DNA from 4 places in the Mycolicibacterium aichiense genome. Region 1 is predicted to be linked to each of the others. Evidence: predicted binding sites of a transcription regulator. Region 1 holds the regulator's gene; each other region holds the start of a gene.
The links. The regulator LexA, encoded in region 1, represses DNA repair genes until DNA is damaged. The targets are predictions, from matches to a motif close to CGAACANNTGTTCG.
Positions count from the first base shown of each region.

Region 2: G6N32_RS11920 (HNH endonuclease signature motif containing protein) is a predicted target of LexA. The motif match lies at 1,591-1,604, and genes of this name have one in related genera.
Region 3: cofD (2-phospho-L-lactate transferase) is a predicted target of LexA. The motif match lies at 2,085-2,098, and genes of this name have one in related genera.
Region 4: G6N32_RS15615 (HNH endonuclease signature motif containing protein) is a predicted target of LexA. The motif match lies at 1,757-1,770, and genes of this name have one in related genera.

Region 1 covers NZ_AP022561.1:2,112,111-2,116,320, forward strand. Annotated here, with positions in the region: gene G6N32_RS10195 (LGFP repeat-containing protein) at 1-1,464, shown strand, start outside; gene lexA (transcriptional repressor LexA) at 1,483-2,142, opposite strand; gene G6N32_RS10205 (LysM peptidoglycan-binding domain-containing protein) at 2,356-2,838, shown strand; gene nrdR (transcriptional regulator NrdR) at 2,928-3,392, shown strand; gene G6N32_RS10215 (PhzF family protein) at 3,399-4,085, opposite strand; gene G6N32_RS10220 (alpha/beta fold hydrolase) at 4,109-4,210, opposite strand, start outside.
Region 2 covers NZ_AP022561.1:2,461,239-2,465,448, reverse strand. Annotated here, with positions in the region: gene ppc (phosphoenolpyruvate carboxylase) at 1-1,487, opposite strand, end outside; gene G6N32_RS11920 (HNH endonuclease signature motif containing protein) at 1,618-2,961, shown strand; gene G6N32_RS11915 (MarR family winged helix-turn-helix transcriptional regulator) at 2,933-3,385, opposite strand; gene G6N32_RS11910 (quinone oxidoreductase family protein) at 3,460-4,210, shown strand, end outside.
Region 3 covers NZ_AP022561.1:1,343,953-1,348,162, reverse strand. Annotated here, with positions in the region: gene G6N32_RS06520 (phosphomannomutase/phosphoglucomutase) at 1-540, opposite strand, end outside; gene G6N32_RS06515 (DUF3499 domain-containing protein) at 618-1,043, opposite strand; gene G6N32_RS06510 (metallopeptidase family protein) at 1,206-1,628, shown strand; gene G6N32_RS06505 (WhiB family transcriptional regulator) at 1,656-1,922, opposite strand; gene cofD (2-phospho-L-lactate transferase) at 2,315-3,316, shown strand; gene G6N32_RS06495 (coenzyme F420-0:L-glutamate ligase) at 3,313-4,210, shown strand, end outside.
Region 4 covers NZ_AP022561.1:3,210,737-3,214,946, forward strand. Annotated here, with positions in the region: gene G6N32_RS15610 (FMN-binding glutamate synthase family protein) at 91-1,671, shown strand; gene G6N32_RS15615 (HNH endonuclease signature motif containing protein) at 1,775-3,106, shown strand; gene fdxA (ferredoxin) at 3,103-3,432, opposite strand; gene G6N32_RS15625 (phytoene desaturase family protein) at 3,429-4,210, opposite strand, start outside.

The DNA.
Region 1 (4,210 bases):
ACGACGGCGATCAACCAGGCCTGGCGTGCGGCCGGGGGCCTTGCGGGACCGCTCGGGGCCCGCCAAGGGGACCAGCAGGTCATCGGCACTGACGGCGCCGCTCAGGACTACGCGGGCGGCAAGATCTTCTACTCGCCGGCCACCGGCGCGCACGCGGTGACGGGCGCGATCCTGGCCAAGTACGAGGCCCAGGGCGGCCCGACCGGCGACCTGGGCCTGCCGACCGGAACCGAAGCCGACGGCGGCGCGCCCAACAGCCGGGTCAGCGCCTTCAGCGCGGCCGACAAACCGGTGATTTTCTGGACGCCCGACAACGGTGCGATCGTGGTGCGCGGCGCGATCAACGCCGCCTGGACCAAGCTGGGCGGGGCCACCGGCAAGCTGGGTGTGCCGACCGGTGAGCAGAGCGTCAACGGCGACACCGTGACGCAGAAGTTCAGCGGCGGCGAGATCTCCTGGAACAAGGCCAGCAACACGTTCACGACCAAACCGCCGGAGCTCGCCGGTTCACTGTCCGGTGTTCAGGTTCCGGCCGCCGGGCCGCAAGCCGGCCCGGCGGGAACAAAGTCCGGCAGCGGTTTCACCTTCCACTGGTGGTGGCTGCTGATCATCGTCCCGGTCCTGTTGCTGCTCGCCGTGATCGGTCTGGGTGTGCTCTGGCTGCAGCGCCGCCGCAGCGGCGCCGACGAGATCGACGACGACTTCGAGGACTCGGACTACGACGACGACGATCACTGGCCCAGTGAGGTCGCCGGCGAGGCCGACGCCGCGGCCGCCTCGCGCTTCTCGACCTATCCCGACGGCGCTGTGCCGGTGGTGGCCGCTGCGCCGGGCTTCGGCTGGGCGCCCGAGGAAGACGACAAGTCGCAGCCCGGGCCTGAGGACGTGTTCGACGGCGATCAGGACTCCATCGACACCACACCGACCCGCATTCCAGCGGAGGCTGCCGAAACCGGCGGGTATGAGGCCGAGGACGCCGACGAGGTACCCGCGGAGCTCGAGTACGCCGAAGTCGAGGAGATCGACCACGACGAATCGAGCGATTCGGGCCGCCATGCGGCGGTGAATCTCGGCGAGTCGCAATCGATGTGGCGACTCGACATGGGGGAGATCGGTACGCCGCGACGCCGCCGCGCCGCCGAACCCGAGGCGGCGCCGGAGCCCGAGCCGGTGCCGGACGAAATCCTCGAGTCCGACGTCGTCGACATCGAGGAAGAAGACTCCACGCAGCCGGCGGAAGTCCTGCAGTCCGATGTGCATTCCGAGGCCGCAGCCAATCGCCCGGCGATCCACCTTCCGCTCTCGGACCCCTATCAGGCGCCCGAAGGCTATGTGGTCAAGGCCAATACGCATTCAGGGCTGTACTACACCCCGGATTCGGCGCTCTACGACCACACCGTGCCCGAAGTGTGGTTCGCCAGTGAGGAACTCGCGCAGGCGAACGGATTCCACAAGGCGGAGTGAGGCTTTCGCCCCCGTCCGCTAGACCTTGCGGAGAACGGTCACGACCTTGCCGAGGATCGCGGCGTCGTTACCGGGAATGGGGTCGAACGCCGGGTTGTGCGGCATCAGCCAGACCTGGCCGCTGGTGCGCTTGAACGTCTTGACCGTGGCCTCGCCGTCGATCATCGCAGCGACGATGTCGCCGTTGTCGGCCACGTTCTGCTGACGGACCACGACCCAGTCGCCGTCGCAGATCGCCGCGTCGATCATGGATTCACCGACGACCTTGAGCAGGAACAGCGACCCGTCGCCGACCAGCTCGCGGGGGAGCGGGAACACGTCCTCGACAGCTTCCTCGGCGAGGATCGGGCCGCCAGCGGCGATGCGTCCGAGCACCGGCACGAAAGTCGGCTCGGGCAGCGCGTCCGAACCGGCGACCTCGGTGCGCACCGGGCTCACGGAATCGTCGGCTCCCCGCACGTCCACTGCACGCGGCCGGTTGGCATCGCGGCGCAGATAGCCCTTGCGCTCCAGTGTGCGTAGCTGGTGGGCGACCGAAGAGGTCGATGTGAGCCCGACTGCGTCGCCGATCTCACGGATGCTGGGGGGATAGCCGCGGCTGGTGACTGAGGCGCGGATCACGTCGAGGATGGTTCGCTGCCGCTCGGTCAGCCCGGATGTCTCACTGCGCTCGCTCATGAGGCCGAATCTAGCCGGGCCGGCGGCAAAATTCAAACATTTGTTCGACCGTGTCGCGATTCCGCCGGGTCGGCAGTCGGCGGGGCAGAACTTGTCGGTGGTCGGATTTATTCTTCGAACACGCTCGCTCACATGTTCGGTTTTCGAACGCATGATCGAGTATATTTCGAACACAAGAGCGAACCGGGGCGGCCCTGAAGGAAGGACACGGACGTGACAGTCATCGATGATCGACAGGTTTACATCTCGGCACCGGTGTACCGGCGGGCGGCCGGGGCGCCGGTTGCCCCTGCTCGGCGCCGCCCGGCCGGCGCTCGCGCCCGCGGGCCGCACCCGGCACGGCCGGCGATCACGCCGATGCAGTATCGCGGCACGGGTATTGCGTTCTCCCGGGCGCAGCACGCACGCCGGCCGGTCAGCACCGCGGTCACGATCGCGCTGGCCGGGGTGGCCGCGCTGATCACGCTGTGGCTCGGCATGGTCGGCCACTTCAGCGCCACCCCGGCTGCCACCGAGCAGATGCCGGACCAGCTCGCCGTCGTCCAGGTCCAGGCCGGGGAGACGCTGCAGCAACTGGCCGGACGGGTCGCGCCGGATGCACCCGCCGGACAGGTGGTGCAGCGCATCCGCGATTTGAACAAGCTCGAGTCGGCGTCGCTGGACGCCGGGCAGACGCTGATCGCGCCGATCGGCTGACGACCGTGCTGGCCGCAGCCGCTCCCGCGGACGGCGCGGGTAGGCTCTCAGTGGTTCGGCGTATCGGGCCACTGAGCGAAGGAGCGGTCATGCACTGTCCGTTCTGCCGCAACCCGGACTCCCGCGTTGTCGATTCCCGCGAGACCGATGAGGGCCAGGCAATCCGGCGTCGCCGCTCCTGTCCGGAGTGCGGCCGGAGGTTCACCACTGTGGAGACCGCGGTGCTGGCGGTCGTGAAGCGCAGCGGCGTCACCGAGCCGTTCAGCCGGGAAAAGGTCGTCAGCGGTGTTCGCCGCGCCTGCCAGGGCCGCGACGTCGATGACGACGCACTGAATCTGCTCGCCCAGCAAGTGGAGGACACGGTGCGTGCCGCCGGCTCGCCCGAGATCCCCAGCCACGAGGTCGGACTCGCCATTCTTGGACCGCTTCGTGAACTCGACGAGGTCGCCTATTTGCGATTCGCGTCGGTGTACCGCTCGTTCAGCTCGGCTGAGGACTTCGAGCGCGAGATCGAGGCGCTGCGCGCCCACCGCTCCGTCGGCACGTCCGGCTGAGGCAGGTCAATCCAGCTGTCGCACACCGTCGCTGACCACTCGGCCGGCGATCAGCACCCACCCCTGCGCGTCCCACGTCGTGAAGATCTGCGATCCCTTGCCCTGGGTGATGGTCAGGTCGCGGCTCAGGTAGTCGGTCAGCCGCGCCGCCGCCGATCCGGTGGCCTCGTCTTCCGGCACGCCGAGGTCTTCAACGAACATCCGCGACCGGACATGCCCGCCGTCGCGATCCGTCCACGCCCATAGGTAGTGCTCCGCGTCGTCGGAGTAGTCGTCCGGATCGGCGGCCAGCAGCTCGTCCGGCGAGTCCAGATCGTGGATGGCGAACTCCGGCGACCACTCCGCCCGGACCCGGATCACCGTGCGGTCGTCGTCGTAGCTGACCCCGACGATGCCGGCGGGAACCTGCAGGGTGTGAATCGGCGTACCGCGATCCCGCAGCCACCAGGCCGCGCCCACGGTGGGATGCCCGGCGAACGGCAATTCGGTGGCCGGAGTGAAGATACGGGCGTGTGCGGTGGTTGCCCCGTCGCTCGGCAGATCTATGAATATTGTTTCGCTGTAACCTAACTCGGTCGCAATGCGCTGGCGATCACCGGCGGGTACGGTCGCCGCGTCCACCACGCCCAGCGGATTGCCGAAGTTGCCACCTTCATCGGTGAATACCCGCAACACAGTTACGTCGACGGTCATCACTCGACTCTACGACGCTGAAGTCAGGTGGCACTGCGCTCGTCGGCGCCGAGAGCGTCGAGCACTGCCACCCGGGTGTCCAGTGACCCGGTGACCAAACGTTCGGAGAGGCCGGTGCGGAGGAG
Region 2 (4,210 bases), 350 kb from region 1:
GCGCGGGCGGCGGCGAAGACGATGTCGAGCTCCTTGCGAGCCAGCTCGGAGAGCTCGGAATCGTCGCGCACCAGCGGGCGGCGGGTCGCGAGCTCGGCGGCCAGCACCTCGACTCGGTCCGGCTCGGACAGCGACGCATAGTCCGGATGCACCCCGGCCCAGGCCAGTAGTTCGGCGATGACCTCTTCATGCACCTCGGAGTTCTGCCGCATGTCCAGGCTGCTCAGGTGAAAACCGAAGACGTCCACGGCTTCCCGCAACCGGGCCAGCCGGTCGTCGGCCAGTAGCGCGCTGCCGTTGGCGCGCAGCGAGGCGTCGATGGTGTCCAGGTCGGCGAGCAGTTCGTCGGGTATCTCGTACGGCTCGAGGCCGAGATCGAGAGTGTGCGCCGGTTCGCGATCGAGAATGGCTTGACCGGTCGCGGTGAGCCGGGCGTGCACCACGCGCAGTGCCCGCCGGTAGGGCTCGTCCATCCGGGCCGGCTCATGGCAGGCGTCGGCCAGCGTGACGAGAGCGTCGGTGGTCTTCACCAGCCGCGCCGACATCGACAACTCCTGCTCGAGCTTGTTGAGCTCGGCGAGGTAGTGGCCCAGCGCGGTGTAGGCGGCGCTGCCGGTGGCCAGCCGGACCACGTCGGCGGTGACGTTGGGGTTTCCGTCGCGATCACCGCCGATCCACGAGCCCGGCCGCAGGATCGGCTCGGGCAGCAGATCGGCGTCGGGCCAGCGGGTCCGCAGCGCGTTGCGAACCTCGGCATTCACCTTCGGGATCACGTCAAAGAATGCCGCCGGGTAGTACCGCAGGCCGACTTCGATCTCGTCCTGAATCTTCAAGCGGGACAACCGGATCAGTGCGGTCTGCCACAGCGTGAGGATCTGCCTGCGCAGTTCGGTCTCGACCGGCCGGCCGTCCTCGGTTTCGTCCTGACCGTGCAGCCGTACCCGCATCAGCTGGGTGATGCGGTGCTGGGTGTCGAAGACGGTGCGCCTGCGGGTCTCGGTGGGGTGGGCGGTGATGACCGGTGCCACCAATGCCCCTGTGAGCGCTTTCTGTACCGTCGCCGCGTCCAGCTGCGCGGCATCGAGCTTGCCGTAGGTCGCGGCGAGGGTGCTGTTCTGCGCCGGTTCCCCGGCAGCGACGTGGATCGCGCGGCGCCGTTCACGGTGGATGTCCTCGGCGACGTTGGCCAGCAGGGCGAAGTGACTGAACGCCCGGATCACCGGGATGGCCCGGTGGACATCGATGCCGTCGAACAGCTGGGCCAGCTCGGACCGGTCGATCTCGGATCGGCGCACCCGGAACGATTCGACGCGGGCCTTTTCGACGAGGTCGAACACCTCGTCGCCGTTCTGCTCACGCACGGTGTCACCGAGGATCGCCCCGAGCAGCCGAATGTCCTCCCGCATCGGCTCGGTGGCCTCCCGCCCGACCTGGGTGCGCTGTACCGCGCCGATAGGTTCCAGCGACACGTCCGGAGCTTCAGCCATCCCCCAAGTATTCCGGTGTCCGCTGTGGGCTGCAGGGCGTGGGGTCGTGGCGTCATCCACAGACCCGGATTCATCCCCAGGTTGACGTTTCTGCACTGATATTCGACCGTTTGTTCGATAGCGTGGATTCATGACATGCGATCCGCTCACCGCTCAGGCGGTGCACGACGTGGTTCGCGCCGAACTCGATGCCGTCGATGCCGCCTACGGTCGGCTCCGGTCGATCTGTACTGATCTGGCGGGCAACGCCTTTCGAATCGAGGTGGCCACACGCCTCGAGGACCAGAACCGGGTGAACCGCGGGCTGTCCTACCGCATGTTCGGCGAGATCGCCGAACCGGTTGACGGCTCGTCGTTGGCTGCCGGAGCGAAGGTCCGCGACGTCCTGGCCAGTCGGTTGCGGGTGACCGCCGGCGAGGTCAAACGGCGGTTCGCGCTGGCGGCTCGGCTGCGGCCGCGTCGATCACTGACCGGGCCGACGCTTCCGCCGGAGTTGCCTGTGTTGGCGGCCGCGGTCGAGGCCGGTGAGGTCGGCGAGGATCACGTCGCGGCGGTGTGCCATGCACTCGACCGGCTGCCGTCTTTCGTCACCGCGGCCGACCGGGACGCAGCGGAACGCGCACTGGTTCGCCGCGCGCGAGAACAGGATTCGAAGTTCGTCGCGGCGATCGGGGTCGAGATCGCCGACTGCCTGAATCCCGACGGCACGTTCACCGACGAGGATTGGGCACGACGCCGCGGCCTGCGGCTGGGCCGGCAGGGTCCCGACGGGATGAGCCGGCTTTCCGGCTGGGTGGATCCGGAGAGCCGCGCCTACATCGAAGCGGTGACGGCCGCGGTCCGGCCCGGGCGGCATCTCCCCGGTGACGCCGAGGGACGCGACAACCGAAGCCCGGAGCAACGCTGCCACGACGGAATCACGCTCGGCCTCAAGGCGGCTGTGTCGTCGGGGGTCTTGGGGCAGCATCGAGGACTGCCGGTCACCGTGATCGTGACGACGACGCTGGGCGAGTTGGAGCAGGCGGCCGGCTGGGCCCGTACCGGCGGAACCGGTCGCCTCCCGATGCGGGATGTCATCCGGATGGCCGGCGAAGCGGTGCACTACCTGGCGGTGTTCGAGGATCACTCGGCACGCCCGCTCTACCTCGGCCGCGCGAAACGCCTTGCGACGGCCGATCATCGGATCATCTGCCACGCCCGCGACCGCGGGTGTACCAAGCCGGACTGTTTCGAGCCCGGATACCACTCAGAAGTGCATCACGCGCTGGAGTGGAGCGCCGGCGGCCCGACCGACGCCGACAATTTGTACTTCGGCTGCCCGTGCGACCACGCGATGGCGACCGAGGGCACGTACACGACGACTGTCACCGAGGACGGCCGGATCGCGTGGAGCGACGGAACCGGTCCCCCGCGGGTCAACGACGCACACCACCCGGAACGGTTGCTCAGCGAGGACGGCGGGGAGTCGCGGTGACCGGCGGGGCCGGGTCGAGCATTCCCGACAGCAGTACGGCCAACCGTTTCCGCTCGGCGGCGCTGAGCCGGCTGGTCATGGGCGCCAGCAGACCGGCGACCGTGCCGGCAAGTTCGTTGCCGAGTCGTTGCCCGGTGGCGGTCAGGGTGACATGCACCGAGCGCCCGTCCTCGCGGCTTGTCGTGCGCTTGGCCAGGCCCCGGCGCACGGCACGGTCGATCAGCCCACTGACCGACGATCGCTCCAGGCCGAGGTATTCGGCGAGCTGGGCCATGGTGGGTTCACGATCCCGCAGGATGGCCAGCGCGCGCAGCTGGGTCAGGGACAGGTCGTGGTCGGCGGCCACCCGGTTCAACACCGCGGTCACCGCGAATGAGGTGCGCACCAGGTCTTCGAGCAGCGCCTCTGATATCTCGCCAGGCATAGCCCTAGCGTACCTCATTAGTTCGTATTACCATCTAAATGTAGTTCGTAATACCATCTATTTTGGAGGATGCCGTGCATGCAGCGGTCGTTACAGATTTCACGAAACCGCCCGCCTATCAGGAATTTCCGCAGGCCGCCTCGACCGGCGACAACGAAATCGTCGTCGACGTCCTTGCCGCCGGCCTGCATCCGCTGGTGCGCTCCCGCGCCGGCGGCGCTCATTACACCAGCACCGGCGCGCTCCCCCTGGTGCCCGGGATCGACGGCGTCGGCCGCGCCTCCGACGGCACTGTGCGCTATTTCGTCGTGGCCACCGACCTCGGCGCAATGGCTGAACAGACCGTCATCGACGTGCGTCGCAGCGTCGTGCTGCCCGACGACGCCGATCCGGTTGCGATTGCCGCGGCCATGAACCCGGCCATGTCGTCCTGGGTGGCGCTGCGCCGCCGCACTCTGATGCAGCCTGGGCAGACCGTCGTGATTCTGGGCGCGACCGGCACCGCCGGGCGCCTGGCCGTCCAAGTCGCCAAGCATCTGGGTGCGGGAGCGGTGATCGGCGTCGGCCGGGACCCCCGGCAGCTGGCGACGCTGCCGAGCCTGCGCGCCGACGACGTGATCGCACTCGACGAGATCCCCGCCGGCTTCGACCGGATCACGGGGGCCGACATCGTGCTCGACTACGTCTGGGGCCGGCCCGCGGCCGACATCATGGCCGGCGTCGCCCGCGGCCGCCATGACATGGCGCAGCCGTTGACGTGGATACAGATCGGTTCGATGGCCGGCGCCAGCGCCGACATCCCGTCGGCCGCGCTGCGATCGATGC
Region 3 (4,210 bases), 770 kb from region 1:
GACCGCCACCCGCAACGGCCGCAATCCGGCGACGTCGACCAGCGAACGAAGGAACTGGCCGTAGTCGGCGAGCACATCCTGATCGCTTACCTGCCCGCGCGGCCCGTCGTAGCCCGGAACTCCGGCGATCACCTCGTCGCGGATGGTTGCCAGTCCGGTGTCCTCGCCGACGGGCTTGGCCCCGGCGCGGCACAGCTTGATGCCGTTGTAGGCGGCCGGGTTATGGCTGGCGGTGAACATGGCGCCGGCGCAGTCCAGGAAACCGGACGCGAAGTACAGCTGATCGGTGGAGGCCAGCCCGATCCGCACCACGTCGAGCCCCTGGGCGGTGACCCCGTCGGCGAACGCCGCGGCGAGCGCCGGCGAGCTTTCCCGCATGTCGTACCCGATCGCGATCCGATCGCCGCCTTCTTGGCGAATCAGGCGGGCGAACGCGGCAGCGACGTCGGAGACGAACGCGTCGTCGATCTCGTGCCCGACCAGACCGCGCACGTCATAAGCCTTGATCACACGGCGAACCGCGTCGGCGGGCCTCGACATGACAGATCTCCTGACCGAGAGGGACTCTTGGCCGCCAGCCTATCTGTTCCGGACCCTCCGCAAGGGCGGCTATCGGGTCAGTCGGTGGGGTCAGGCAGTACGCGCAGGTGCCCACGGCGGCGGCCGGCGGTGGTCGGCCGGTGCGCGGCGGCCGGCATCATCGGCGTGCCGGTCGCGGGCGCATGCGCGGCGCCGCTGGGGTCGGAGAACCCGGCGATCGGGGGCCGCGCAGGCAACTCACGGCCTTCCCGGACCGCATCGGCGAGCGCGACGAGGTCATCCTCGTCCGGGAACTCCGGCAGCGGCCCGGCGTGGCGGACCAGCTCCCAACCGCGGGGGGCGGTGATGCGGTTGGCATGAGTGATGCACAGATCCCACGAATGCGGTTCGCGGGAGATTGCCAGTGGCCCGACGACCGCAGTCGAATCGGAGTAGACGAACGTCAGCGTCGCCACCGCATAATGGGGGCATCCAGGCCGGCAGCAGCGACGAGGAACATTCACGTCCGTGAGGCTATCGCGGTTCATTCACAGGTTGCCGGGGGACACGCGCAGCCGCCGGGCGGCCGATTCACAACCGTTACGATCACATCCGTGGCCGATTCCCGCAGCTCCCGGCGAGGTGGCCGATCCGGTGGCAGCCCGGGGTCGCGCCGGGGACGTGAGATGCGGGGCCCGTTGCTGCCGCCGACGGTGCCGGGCTGGCGCAGCCGCGCGGAGCGGTTCGACATGGCGGTGCTGGAAGCCTATGAACCGATCGAGCGGCGCTGGCAACAACGGCTCACCGGTCTGGACGTTGCAGTCGACGAGATCCCGCGCATCGCGCCCAAGGATCCGGACAGTGTGCAGTGGCCCGCGGAAGTCGTGGCCGACGGGCCGATCGCGTTGGCCCGGCTGATCCCAGCCGGGGTGGACGTTCGCGGAAACTCGACGCGCGCCCGAATTGTGCTGTTTCGCAAGCCGATCGAGCGCCGGGCCAAGGACTCGATCGATCTGACCGATCTTCTGCACGAGATTCTGGTGGCGCAGGTGGCCACCTATCTCGGGGTCGAGCCGTCGGTCATCGACCCGAGCATCGACGACGACTGAGTCGGAGCCTCCGACCAGCGGTCGTCGTCAGATGATGCCGCGCTTGAGGCGACGACGCTCCCGCTCGGAGAGTCCGCCCCAGATACCGAAGCGCTCATCGTTGGCCAAGGCGTACTCGAGGCACGACTCGCGGACCTCGCAGCCCAAGCAGATCCGCTTGGCCTCGCGAGTGGAACCGCCCTTCTCGGGGAAGAACGCTTCGGGATCGGTCTGCGCGCACAGCGCGCGTTCCTGCCACTGGTCTTCTTCGTCGGCCGAATCCGGCGTCGCATCGATGATCGGGTCTGGCACCAAACTCAGGTGAGCGCGTGCCATTACCCCCATCGTCTGCGAACCGGTAATGGACTGCGGCAACCCCATCGTGCCGAACACGTGCTCATAGGACATTTCCGCCTCCTCACCTGGTTTCGTAGATCTTTTGCATGTCGCCCACTATTGAAGTGTGCCCAACTCGTTCGAACACTTGGTCGAATCGCGGTCTGGGACACCGAAACCGGCTGGTCCGACCGGGAAATGACACTGATGTGATTAGACACTTATGCAGTGGCCCGGTCAAGCGATTGAACGGAAATTAATACCATTTCCCTTGGATAATTCGGCGAGTCGATGCCCCGGCGTGTCTCGGCAGTGACGCGATCGTGACCGCGTTCGTCGCCGAAAAGCCGGACCGCCTAGTGTCGATCGGTGTGAAGATCACCGTTCTGGTCGGCGGCGTCGGGGGTGCCCGCTTCCTGTTGGGCGTGCAGCGATTGCTCGGCCTCGGACAGTTCGCCGGCCAGATATCCGGAGCCACAGGCGATCTTGATCACGCGCTGACCGCCGTGGTCAACATCGGCGACGACGCATGGATGCACGGTGTGCGTATCTGCCCCGACCTCGACACCTGCATGTACACCTTAGGTGGAGGTATCGACCCCGAGCGCGGCTGGGGACATCGCAACGAGACGTGGCACGCGAAAGAAGAATTGGCGGCCTACGGTGTCCAACCCGACTGGTTCGGCCTTGGCGACCGCGATCTCGCCACACATCTGGTGCGCAGTCAGATGCTGCGTGCGGGATATCCGCTGTCGCAAGTGACCGAGGCACTGTGCCACCGCTGGCAGCCGGGGGCCACACTGCTGCCCGCCAGTGACGACCGGTGCGAAACCCACGTTGTGATCGACGATCCCGACACCGGTGACCGCAAGGCCATCCACTTCCAGGAGTGGTGGGTGCGCTACCGGGCCCAGGTGGCCACGCACAGTTTCGCGTTCGTGGGGTCCGAAAACGCCACTGCCGGGCCCGGTGTCGTCGACGCGATCACCGAAGCCGACGTCGTCATGCTCGCCCCGTCGAACCCGGTCGTGAGCATCGGCGCGATCCTCGCCATCCCCGGTGTTCGCGCCGCGCTGCGCTCCACACCCGCCCCGGTCGTCGGCTACTCCCCCATCATCGGTGGAAAGCCGTTGCGCGGCATGGCCGACGAATGCCTGTCCGTAATCGGAGTCGAAACCTCCTCGCACGCCGTGGCTCATCACTACGGCGCACGCTCGGCGACGGGAATCCTGGACTACTGGCTGGTGTCCGAAGGCGATCACGCCGACGTACCCGGCCTGACGGTGCACTCGATACCGCTGCTGATGTCCGACCCGGCGGCCACCGCCGAGATGGTGCGCGCCGGGCTGGAATTGGCCGGAGTGGCGCCGTGAATATTGAGCACGGCAGCGCGGCTCCGGTCGAAATCCTGCCCGTCCCCGGGCTTCCGGAGTTCCGTCCCGGCGATGATCTGGCGGGTGCCCTCATTTCGGCAGCGCCGTGGCTGCGCGACGGCGACATCGTCGTGGTCACCAGCAAGGTGATGTCCAAGTGCGAGGGCCGCATCGTCGCGGCGCCTGCGGACCCCGAAGAACGGGACGCGCTGCGCCGCAAGATCATCGACGATGAGGCCGTGCGGGTGCTGGCCCGCAAGGGCCGCACGCTGATCACCGAGAACCGCAACGGCATCGTGCAGGCGGCCGCAGGCGTCGACGGCTCCAACGTCGGGTCAACCGAATTGGCCCTGCTGCCGGTCGATCCCGACGGCAGCGCCGCCGCGCTGCGCACCGCACTGCGCGACCGGCTCGGGGTGAATGTCGCAGTCCTGGTCACCGACACCATGGGCCGCGCCTGGCGCAACGGCCAGACGGACGCCGCGATCGGCTCGGCCGGCCTCCCGGTCCTCTACGGATACGCCGGCGCCGTCGACCGGCACGGCAACGAGCTGGTGGTCACCGAAGTCGCCGTCGCCGACGAGATCGCCGCCGCCGCCGACCTGGTGAAGGGCAAGCTCACCGCGGTGCCCGTCGCGGTGGTCCGCGGCCTCGAGCTCGAAGACGACGGATCCACCGCGGCGCGCCTGCTGCGCGGCGGAGAGGACGATCTGTTCTGGCTGGGCACCGCCGAGTCGCTCGAACTCGGGCGCCGCCAGGCCCAATTGCTGCGCCGCTCGGTGCGCCAGTTCGCGCCCGAGCCGGTCGACCACGCGCTGATCGAGGACGCCGTCGCCGAGGCACTGACCGCCCCGGCCCCGCACCACACCCGGCCGGTACGGTTCGTCTGGCTGC
Region 4 (4,210 bases), 1.1 Mb from region 1:
GCTTATTTCCGCCACGGATGTGACGCAAGTGCCGATCATAGGTGATGCCAGAATGACGCCTCGCAGGCATTTCACCCTCAAGGGAGCCCGATGCTCAGAGCCCTCGCCGTCACCTCGCTGTGGGTGGTGGCACTGGCCGCCGCGGCGCTCGCGTTGGCAGCCAGTTCCTTGTGGTGGCTGATCGCCGTGCCGCTGGTCGCGATCGCGGCCTTGGGCACCTGGGACCTGCTGCAGACCCGACACACTCTCCTGCGGTCCTACCCGGTGCTGGCGCACGCCCGCTGGCTGGCTGAGGCGATGCGCCCCGAGATCAGGCAGTACTTCATCGAGTCGAACACCGAGGCCAGTCCGTTCGATCGAGAGACCCGCGACATGGTCTACGAACGGGCGAAGGGCACCAAGAGCGACGAGCCGTTCGGCACCGAACGGGACGTCAACGCACTGGGCTACGAATTCCTCCGCCACTCCCTGCGGGCCCGTTTCGCATCTGAACTGGCACCCCGGGTGCGGCTCGGCGGCCCGGACTGCACCCGGCCCTACGACATCGCGCTGTTGAACGTCTCGGCGATGAGCTTTGGTGCGCTGTCGGGCAATGCGATCGAGGCCCTCAACGGCGGCGCCGCCCGCGGCGGATTCGCCCACGACACCGGCGAGGGTGGCATCAGCCCGTACCACCTCAAGCACGGCGGCGACCTGATCTGGGAGATCGGCTCCGGCTATTTCGGGTGCCGCGACGCCGGCGGGCACTTCGACGCCGCGCTGTTCGAAGAGAAGGCGGCCTGGCCGACGGTGAAAGCGATCTCGATCAAACTGTCCCAGGGAGCGAAGCCCGGCCTCGGCGGGGTGCTGCCCGGCGCCAAGGTAAGCGCCGAGATCGCCGCCACCCGTGGCGTGCCGATCGGTCAGACGGTGGTGTCCCCGCCGGCGCACACCGCGTTCAGGACCCCGCTGGAGATGATGCACTTCATCGCAACGCTGCGAAGTCTGTCCGGTGGTAAGCCGGTTGGATTCAAACTCTGCATCGGCGCGCGCACCGAATTCCTGTCGATCTGCAAGGCAATGCTGCACACCGGGATCACCCCGGACTTCATCATCGTCGACGGGTCTGAGGGCGGAACCGGTGCGGCGCCACAGGAATTCGAGGACCACGTCGGCATGCCCCTGACGGAGGGGCTGATGCTGGTGCACAACGCCCTGGTCGGGACGGGACTGCGTCGCCACATCAGGGTCGGGGCCTCGGGCAAGGTCGCCAGCGGGGTCGACATCGTCAGCCGCATCTGCCAGGGTGCGGATTTCACGCTGTCCGCCCGAGCGATGATGTTCGCGATCGGGTGCATTCAGGCGATGAAGTGCAACACCAACAGATGCCCGACCGGTGTGGCCACCCAGGACAAGGCGAGGGCCCGGGCGCTCTATGTTCCCGACAAGACCGAGCGGGTGGTCAACTTCCAACGCGCCACGGTGGCCAGCGCTGCCCAGATCGTCGCCTCGATGGGGCTCAACGGATTCGAGGAGCTGGAGCCTTCGATGCTCAACCGCCGCATCGAGGGGCAGCGCACCCGCACCTACGCCGAGATCTACGACTGGCTGATGCCCGGAGAGCTGCTCGACGACCCACCGGAGTCCTGGCGGTCGGACTGGATCGAGGCCTGCGCCGAAGAGTTCCGCTAGCGGAATCGCCAACGCGCTGAATCGTTTTCCCCAGTTCCGCGTTCATCCACAGGTTCGCTGCCGGCAGCTATTTTTGTCGGTGGTTCGCACTAATGTTCGATGTATGGGTTTGATCGACGGCGTGTTGGAGGCGCTCGACGATGTCGTCGAGGCGTTGGCCGCAGTCGATCTCGAGGGGTTGTCACCGCCGGATCGGTTCAGGGTTCTGCAGCGGTTGGAGACCGCGCGACGCCGGCAGGTCGCGGTGTCGCACGCGGTGGTGGGGCGGTTGGAGCAGGTCGAGGGCTGCCCGCCGGTACCGATCACCCTGGCCGATGTGTTGCGGATCAGTCCGCGGGAGGCCAAACGCCGCATGCGGGATGCCGAGCAGGTGGCGCCGCGGCGGGCGTTGACCGGTGAGCCGCTGCCGCCGCTGCTGCCCGAGACCTCTAAGGCCTGGCATGACGGGAAACTCGACGGCGAGCATCTGCGGGTGATCCAGCGGTTCTTTCGTGACTTGCCCGATCATGTCCCGGCGGTGGAGGTCGAGAGGGCCGAACGCACACTGGCCGAGCACGCCCAAACGATGCGGCCCGACCAGTTGGACAAGATCGCCCACCGGTTGGCGCTGCACCTCAACCCCGACGGGACGTTCTCCGATGACGACCGCGCCCGTAAACGCGGCTTCGTCTGGTGCGGTGGGCAACAAGTCGACGGGATGAGTGTGGGCCGGTTGATCGCCACGCCGGAGTTGCGGGCGCTGCTGGATGGGTGGTTCACCAAGTTCGCCGCACCCGGGGTGTGCAACCCCGCCGACCAGACCCCCGCCCTCACCCCATCCGAGGACGTGGCCGAGCGTGACCTGCGCAGCCACGGCCAACGCCAGCATGATGCGTTGACCGCATTGGTGCGTGGTCAGCTCGGGGATCCGAAACTCGGTCAGCACAACGGGTTACCGGTGACGGTGATCGTCTCGGCCACCCTGCAGGACCTGCAGGCCAAGACCGGGCACGCGGTCACCGCCACCGGAACCCTGCTACCCATCCCGGACGTCATCCGGATGGCCAGCCACGCCTACCACTACCTCGCTCTGTTCGACGGGGTGCACGGGCAGGCCTTGTGGCTGGGCCGCACCAAACGCATCGCCACACCTGATCAGCGGATCATGCTGCACAGCAAGGAACGTGGCTGCACCCGCCCGGGATGTGACGCACCCGGCTATCTCACCGAGGTCCACCACGTCGACGAATGGGCCCAGGGCGGGCTGACCAACATCGACACCCTCACCCTGGCCTGCCCGGCCGATCACCGACTCCTCGACCACGGCTGGAAAACCCGAAAACTCGCCAACGGCGACACCGAATGGATCCCCCCACCACAACTCCCACTCTCCGCAGGCACCAACACCTACCACCACCCAGAACGCTTCCTATCCGGAGACGGCGAAGGCAGCTAGTGCTCGGCAACGTCCTTTCGCGGCTGCTGGGACACCAGCGGCGCGTCGAAGGATTGCCTGCCCAATCCGCGTGCCCCGCCTGGTGATCCGAGATCGGCGAAGAAATCCGCGTTGGCTGCCACGTACGGCTGCCACTCGTCGGTGGCGTCGTCGATGTACACGATCGCCTCGACTGGACACACCGGCTCACAAGCCGCACAGTCGACGCACTCGTCGGGATGGATGTACAGCATCCGCTGCCCTTCGTAGATGCAGTCGACCGGGCATTCGTCCACGCACGCCTTGTCGCGGATATCCACACACGGCTCGCCGATGACGTAGGTCATGACGCCGCCAGGTCGTCCAGCGCCGCATAGGCCGCGTTGTATCCGGGGACGAAGGTGATGCCGGGGCCGCCGTGGCATCCGGCACCGCCCAGATACAAACCCTGTACTGGAATCTGGATGTCCAGGAATCCTTTGGGGCCCGGGCGGTTCGGACCCATCAGATCCGGGTGCAGCAGACCGTGGCAGAAGTCTCCGTCGGGCGCACCGAACATCGTCTGCATGTGATAGGGCGCGAACGTGATGTGCCGAATCTGGATGTCCCGGAAGTTCGGCGCGAATTTCGTGATCTTGTCGATCACCGTCTCGGCCATCTCGTGTTTGAGCCGTCCGTGTTGTTCGCGGGGCGCCTCCACCGGAAATCCGTAGGCGTACGCACTGGCCGCGTGCTTTCCCGGCGGCGCGAGGGACGGGTCGGTAACCGACGGGATCTGCATACCGAACGACGGATTGTCCGGCAGCATTCCGGCCCGGGCCATCTCCCACTGTCGTTGCTGCTCTTCGGGTGTACCGAAGACACCGACCGACTGCTGCATGCCCTCTTCGTTGAGGAGCTCGTACGGCGCGGCGAACTCGGGTAGGCCGTCCAGCGCGAAATGCATCTGGATGAACGTGGCGCGATGGTCGCGTCCGGCCAGCCTCTCGACCAAGTTGCCCGGCAGATACTCCGTTCCGACCAAATCGATCAACGTCAGATCAGGCGACAGGTTGGACACCACGACAGGTGCAGTCAGCACCGAGCCGTCACGCAGCCGGACTCCGGTCACCCGCTCGTCCTCGA